2 linked regions of the Priestia megaterium genome follow. The protein of the gene in region 2 binds, or shares a complex with, the protein of the main gene of each other region. Links are inferred from orthologs where the notes say so. Each region holds a gene or a part of one and is shown on either strand. Other genes may lie near its edges. The genes, in order: CEQ83_RS21190 and smc.

The links.
Region 1: the proteins of smc (region 2) and CEQ83_RS21190 are in contact, whole or in part, in a crystal structure (PDB 3ZGX), measured with the Bacillus subtilis proteins. The link is inferred for Priestia megaterium from one-to-one orthologs.

The regions. Positions count from the first base shown.
Region 1 is NZ_CP023317.1:4,145,842-4,148,972, forward strand. Bases 197-3,007 are described here. They hold CEQ83_RS21190 (segregation/condensation protein A), read right to left. Parts: upstream 2,075-3,007; coding sequence 1,319-2,074; downstream 197-1,318. Other genes in these bases: CEQ83_RS21180 (D-alanyl-D-alanine carboxypeptidase family protein), read right to left, coding at 197-632; scpB (SMC-Scp complex subunit ScpB), read right to left, coding at 750-1,322; CEQ83_RS21195 (YjcZ family sporulation protein), read left to right, coding at 2,273-2,371; CEQ83_RS21200 (DUF309 domain-containing protein), read left to right, coding at 2,504-3,007. In the rest of the region: more of CEQ83_RS21180, read right to left, coding at 1-196; more of CEQ83_RS21200, read left to right, coding at 3,008-3,025; CEQ83_RS21205 (GNAT family N-acetyltransferase), read right to left, coding at 3,101-3,131. UniProt on the Bacillus subtilis protein: Participates in chromosomal partition during cell division. May act via the formation of a condensin-like complex containing Smc and ScpB that pull DNA away from mid-cell into both cell halves.
Region 2 is NZ_CP023317.1:3,986,060-3,990,473, forward strand. The notes cover bases 321-4,414. They hold smc (chromosome segregation protein SMC), read right to left. Parts: upstream 4,082-4,414; coding sequence 521-4,081; downstream 321-520. Other genes in these bases: ftsY (signal recognition particle-docking protein FtsY), read right to left, coding at 321-495; rnc (ribonuclease III), read right to left, coding at 4,159-4,414. Also shown: more of ftsY, read right to left, coding at 1-320. UniProt on the Bacillus subtilis protein: Required for chromosome condensation and partitioning.

The sequences.
Region 1 (3,131 bases), 160 kb from region 2 along the record:
TTATTTTTGTTTTTCCACACTCGATCCCATTTCTCTTCAGGGTGCTTCATTCGATAGACTTTTGTTCCTGAAATCTCTTTGAAAATTTTATTATTCATTGCATAGCGCATAAGCAGAGCCATATCGTGCGCTGTTGAGCGATGATTTTCATGATCGTCTAATCCATGCGGATTTTGAAATGTTGTATTCGTCATGCCAATTTCTTCTGCTTTTTTATTCATCAAATAAACAAATCCATCTTCGCTTCCTCCAACGGCTTCTGCGATAGCTACAGCAGCATCATTACCTGAGCGAAGCATCAAGCCATACACTAAATCTTTTAATTTTATTTTTTCACCTTCAACTAAATACACAGAAGAACCTTCAACGCCAACTGCGTTGTGGCTAACGGTAACTTTTTTATTTATTTTGCCAGATTCAATCGCCAGTATTGCTGTCATAATTTTTGTGATGCTAGCAATTCGGCTAACTTGATCTGCATTTTTAGCGTATAACACTCTTCCTGACTTCTGTTCCATCAAAATAGCACTATGAGCACTTACACTCCCTGCTGCAGATGATACGGAAGGCCAACCGCTGAGACATAGCAATACAATAAATAGATAGATGATACTTTTTTTGCTTCTTTTCATGTCATCCCCGTCCCTCTACCTGTTTGTACAAGTTTATGCTCGTCTTTTTTGGTTATGAATGAAAAGATTTGTCCATACAAAAAAGAACATAGAAAAACTCTATGTTCTTTTACGGTTTCACTTCATTTCTTGAAACGATTGAAAAAATAAATCTGCCTCTTGATCGGTTCCTTCTTGTAACAAATCTTCTGGAAGCGGCGGCAGCTCTTCGATACTTTTAAGCCCAAAATAGCCTAAAAATTCTTTTGTCGTTCCGTATAAGATGGCACGCCCTGCGCCTTCCGCTCGTCCCACTTCTTTTAACAGAACCTTTCCAATTAAAGTTTGAAGAGGTCTTTCCGTTTTCACTCCGCGAATCTCTTCGATTTCAGCTCTTGTAATTGGCTGCTTATAAGCTACAATAGCTAACGTTTCAAGCGCTGCTTGTGACAATGATTGATTAGCAGGAGCTTCTACGAGCTTCTCAATATATGGTGCATGCTCTTTTTTTGTAACAAGCTGATAGGCCCCGCCTATTTCAACAAGTGTAACTCCTCTGGACTTACACTCTTGCTCTAAGCTTTCCAAAGCACCTTGAATGTCTTCATGAGGCTTTTCTATAATCTCAGCTAACCGGCTAATAGACAGACCTTCATCACCAGAAACAAAAAGTAAGCTCTCAATAATAGCATGTAAATTATTCGTTGTCATTCCTCTTCATTCCTTTCTCGATACGATACATAAAGCTCGTCTAGATTGTGCTGCTGTTCCACAACGATTTCATTTTCTTTCATTAATTCCAGCACAGCTAAAAACGTTACAACAATATGATCACGCTCTTGATAAGGAAACAGCTGATAAAAACTTTTTTTCCCTTTAAAGGCTTTTAATTCATTCACAATTTCACTCATGCGCTTGTCAATTGGAATATCTTGTCTTGCTATTTTCGTCTGCATAGGCTTTTTGTTTTGCTTTCGTTTCATTAACTTTTGAAAAGCACTTAGCATATCATACAGTGATATATCCAATCCTTCGTCCTGAGGCTGCGTACGTTCTTCTGCATTTATTTGCACATTACTTGGAGGTTTTGTATACACATGACTTTGGTCTTCTTCCAGCTTTTGAAGCTCTACTGCCGCTTCTTTAAACTTTCGATATTCAATTAAGCGCTGCATCAATTCTTCACGCGGATCTTCTTCATCGACCATTTCAATTTCATCCATATCTTCTTCATACGTAGGCAGAAGCATTTTACTTTTAATTTGAAGCAAAGTTGCTGCCATGACTAGATACTCACTGGCAACGTCTAGCTGAAGCTCATTCATTGTATGTATAAACATCATATATTGCTCAGTAATTGTCGCTACTGGGATATCGTAAATATCAATTTCAAATCGGTTAATCAAATGCAGAAGAAGATCTAAAGGTCCTTCAAACGCATCTACTTTTACACTGTACTCCACTTTTATCTCACCAACACTTTTCAATTGCTTATCATTTCTGCTGCTTTATATAACGTCACTATCATTAGTATAGAGGATTATAGACACATGTCCAATACAAATTAACGTAAAAATAGGTCATTTGCCCATACAAAAAGTTTAAACATACATATGATGTCAAGGTAATAACATTTTCAAATGGCTGAAGGAGGAACTCGCATGGGTGAAAAATCTTGTGGATACGGTAGCGGTTTCGCTTTAATTGTTGTACTGTTTATTTTATTAATTATTGTTGGTTGTTCTTGCTTACGCTTCTAACCACACATATTGAATAAAAACAAACGTGTTCGCCATACCTTGAGCACGTTTGTCTCTTTAAAGGCACAGCGCTGATGAATAGCTAATTTTTGTGATACACTACATATAGAGTCTTACCAGGAGGGAACAAGATTGTATTCACAAGCCTATATTGATTATTTAGTTCATTTTCATGGCGACCGGGATTACTTTGAATGTCATGAACTGCTAGAAGAACACTGGAAAAAAGACGAAAGAGGACACCGCAATATTATTTGGGTTGGCCTTATTCAAATTGCTGTTTCACTCTATCATCATCGACGTCAAAATTTCGCCGGAGCCAAAAGAACGATGCAAAAGGCACTGGCAATTTTAACGAAGGAAGAAGAAAACATTGCACAGCTTGGACTTAATTATCCTTCACTGCTTAAACTTCTTCGCAAACAATTAGCTTTAATCGATACCTATCAGCCATATAAAAGCATTAACTTACCTATTGAAGATCCAGCATTATTACGAGCTTGCAAACGAAGAAGCACTGATAAACAGCTTGTCTGGTTATCAGCTTCTAATCTGCAAAATGATGCGATTGTTCATCGTCACAGTACACGAGATCGTTCAGATGTGATTGCGGAAAGACAAGCGAACTTATTGGCAAAACAAAACAACAGGTAGCTAGAAGCTACCTGTTGTTTTATGATGACTAAGATGTGAAAGACGCTTTCGCACCTCAACTAATCATGCTTTTCTTTATTCATCCGCCTGACACTTTTCATAAAAA
Region 2 (4,414 bases):
CTCAATCGCACCAGCACGGAACGTATCTCCTGCCGCCATTACGACTTTTTTGCCTTCTTGTTTGAATTTATGTGCAATTTTCCCAATTGTTGTTGTTTTCCCAACGCCGTTTACCCCTACAAACAAAATAACCGTTAAATCATTTTGCTGCATATTTAATTCACCAATCTGCTCTTCACCAGATTCATAAATATCAATTAATTTCTCAGAGATGACAGCCTGTACATCTTGAGGGTCCTTAATATTACGGCGTTTCACTTCCGATTTTAAGTCATCAATTAAATCCAACACGGTAGCCACGCCGACATCAGCGCTAATTAAAATTTCCTCTAATTCCTCAAAAAACTCTTCGTCTACTTGACGATAGCGAGACACTAGATCATTCACACGTTCCGAAAAAGAATTGCGTGTTTTTGATAGTCCATCTTTAAATTTTTGTGTAACAGAATCCGTTTGCATTGTAATTTTTTCTTTTAATTTCTTAAAAAAGCTCATTCGTACCACCCTTTCATTCTATGAGTTAAACATATTGCTTTGATTCTTCTAAACGAACAGAGACTAATTTCGATACGCCAGATTCTTGCATTGTCACACCGTACAGTACGTCAGCTTCTTCCATTGTACCTTTTCGGTGAGTAATAACAATGAACTGTGTTTGATTACTAAATTTGCGTAGATACGTAGCGAAGCGATGAACGTTCGCTTCATCAAGCGCCGCTTCCACTTCATCTAGCACACAAAACGGCACCGGACGTACTTTCAAAATAGAAAACAGGAGGGCAATGGCTGTTAACGAACGCTCGCCGCCTGACAGCAACCCTAGATTCTGCAGTTTTTTCCCAGGAGGCTGGGCAACAATTTCCACTCCTGTATTTAATAAATCTTTCGGATCTGTTAATTTCAAATCCGCTTTTCCTCCTCCGAATAGTGAAGAGAACACTGTACCAAATTCATTGCGGATACGAGAGAACGTATCAGAAAAACGTTTCTTCATTTCCTCGTCCATTTCTTCAATCACTTGATACAGGGTATTTTTCGCTTCGTCGAGGTCAGCTCGCTGCGTATTTAAAAATTCATAGCGTTCTGAAACGCGTTCGTATTGTTCGATAGAACCTAAGTTTACGGTTCCTAATTCATCAATTGCCAGCTTAATGAGCTTGATTTTTTTCCTTGCTTCTTGAATATCTAATGTTAAAGGATACTTTTCTTTTGCTGCTTCAAAGCTAATTTCGTACTCTTCTGTCAGCTGCTGGAGACGGCTGTCTAGCTCTACGTCAATTCGATTGATTTTGACTTCTTCATCTTTTAAAGCATCCGTAATTTGTTTGTACTGACGCTGGAGCTCTTTTACAACCCTTTCTTCGTCTTCAAGCTTATTCTGGGCTTTCAACCGCTCTGATCTGCAGTCATCCATTAATTGTAACGTTTCTGTCTTTTCTTTTATTCGCTCATGCGCCGCTTCTTCGAGCTGAAGTTCACCCGAGTCGTTGCTCGTGATTTCACTCGTTAAAAGAGAAAGATCATCTGTAGCTTCAGACAAACGCTGAATGGTTTGATCAAGCTCAAAGCACACTCTTTCGTATTTTTCTTGCTGATTTGTGAGGAACTGTTCTTTTTTCGCAAGAAGCACTTTTACTTCTGTAAGCTCATGTTGAACCGTTTCTTTAGACGTTTGCTGTGTATGCTTGCGTGCAGCTAACTCTTCAATGTTTTTCTCTAATACATTTGCCTGCTGCTGATTTCCCTGCAAACTCGTATGCAGCTCATCAATTCGAGCGGACAAGCTTGTTTGATCTTGTCTAAAGCTAGCAATATCATGATCATACATGGTTAAGCGGTCATTCACTGCTTTTTCTTCGATGTCAATTTGCTTTACTTCTCGGTCAGATTCCTGCTCTTTGTCTTTCAAGCGTTCCACAAATGCCTGCTGTTTATTAATTTCCTGTTGAAGCTCTTCAATCTGTGACTTTTTATCTTTCACATCTTGCTCGAGCACAAGCGTCTTTTGTTCCATCTCTTCTATTTTTGCCGTAATGGCTTCCACTTCACGCTGACGGCCTAACAAAGAGTTGGACTTTTGCTTCATTGAACCGCCTGTCATCGAACCACCGGGGTTGACCACATCCCCTTTAACGGTCACAAAACGATAGCGATGCTGCACAAGGCGGGCAAGTTCATTCGCGCCTTTTAAATCATTGACAACAATAACGGTTCCAAGCAAATTTTTAATAACTCGGTCGTAAGTAGCTTCGTATTTAACAAGAGATGAAGCGATTCCTACATACGCTTCGTGACTCTCTAGCATAGAAATAGTTTGAGCCGGAACATAACGGTCTTTTACAGACGTCAGTGGTAAAAATGTAGCTCTTCCGTAACCGTTTTGTTTCAAAAAGCCAATTGCCTGACGGGCACTTTGTTCGTCTTGAACGACAATGTGCTGAGCTGCTCCTCCAAGCGCAATTTCAAGCGCTGTTTCATACTCTTTTGGGACATTAATTAGCTCAGCAATGGCACCTTTAATACCTGCAAGCTTCCCATCACGCGCTTTTAATACTTCTTTTACACCGTGAAAATAACCTTCATAGTCTTCTTGCATCTCTTCAAGCATTTCTTTTCGTGATTTTGTCTGTTGCACGTACTGATAAGCTTGATAAAGCGTAGACTCTTGTTTACGATAGGCTTGCCTTAATGACTCAAGCTTCTCTCCTTGCTGCTTATACACTTGTACAGCCTGCTGAAGCTCTTGACGAAACTGAGCGAGCCTTTTGATCGCCGCTTCTTTTCGCTGCGCTAATTCACGGCGCTGTTCGACGTATTGCTCGTTGGATTTTGTTAAGCGCTGCTCTTTTTCAAACGTTTGCATTTTTTGCTGCTCTAAAAATGAAATTTCATTTCGAGCGGATGTTTGAGCGTTCGCTAATTCAAAATATTCGCTTTTCATCTGTTCCAGTTTTTCTTCTAGATTCTCACTGTACTGCCTGAACAACTGTTCCTGCTCAGTAAGCTTCAGACGTATCTCTTGCACTTCTTTTTGAGATTGCTCAAGATCTTTTCCTTCGCTGTCTTTTGCTTTACTTAGCTCTTGATGCTTATGAGTATACTCTTTTACTAAACGTTCCAGCTGCTCTTTATTTTGAAAAGCATTTTTCTTACGCTCTTTTAATACTTCTTTTTTGCCTTCTAGCTTTTCTACTTCTTCACTTACATATAGTAGTTTTTTATGTAAAGAGTCTAGCTGTTCATCAATTTGCTGAATATGCGAACGAAGGGTCTGGATTTCTCCTTCACGCGTGCGAATATTGGTCGCGAGAGATTCTTCAAGCTGCTCGTGCTGAGCCATTTCAGCTTTTAATTTTTCCCATTTCTGATGAAGATCTTCAACTTCAAATACCGTAACAGCCACATCAATGTGCTCTAATTCTTCTTTTTTCTGCAAATAATCTTTTGCAATAGACGATTGAATCTGTAAAGGCTCTAACTGACCTTCAATTTCATGAAGAATATCTACTACTCGATTTAAATTTTCTTGCGTTTCGAGAAGCCGAAGCTCCGCTTTTCGTTTACGCGTTTTGTATTTTAATACACCTGCTGCTTCTTCAAAAATTTTACGGCGCTCGTCAGATTTACTGCTTAGTACTTCTTCTACTTTTCCTTGACTGATAATCGAAAAAGCTTCTCTTCCAAGTCCTGAGTCCATAAATAAATCGACAATATCTTTTAAACGGCACGGCTGGTTGTTAATAAAAAATTCACTGTCTCCTGAGCGGTACACGCGCCTTGTAATACTAACTTCATGATAATCAAGCGGGAGAAACTGGTCATCATTTTCCAAAGTCAGCGTTACGTCAGCCACGTTTACCGCACGGCGTGATTCGCTTCCTGCAAAAATAATGTCCTCCATTTTCCCTCCACGAAGCGATTTGGCTGACTGTTCTCCAAGCACCCAGCGTATAGCATCCGTAATGTTGCTTTTTCCGCTCCCATTCGGTCCTACTACCGCCGTTACACCTGGCACAAAATCTATCGATACTTTTTCTGCAAACGATTTGAACCCTGCAATATCTAATCGTTTGAGGAACATAGAAATCCCCCCTCACACATGTAATCTTTTCATAGCAAATCCCCCTTTATAACGAATGCGTTAAGAGGGGGATCATTTTATTTCGTTTGACTTGCTCTAATTTTCGTAATAGCTACTTGAGCTGCTTTTTGCTCTGCTTCTTTTTTCGAACGGCCTACACCAACGCCGAGCTCTTCACCATTTAACGATACGCGAGATAAGAATTCGCGATTATGCGCTGGACCTTTTTCTTGCAAAACTTTGTATTCTAATTGTCCAACTCCATCACGTTGAATCACTTCTTGAAGCTGGCTTTTGAAATCCATCACATGAGAAAAAGCACCTTCATTAATT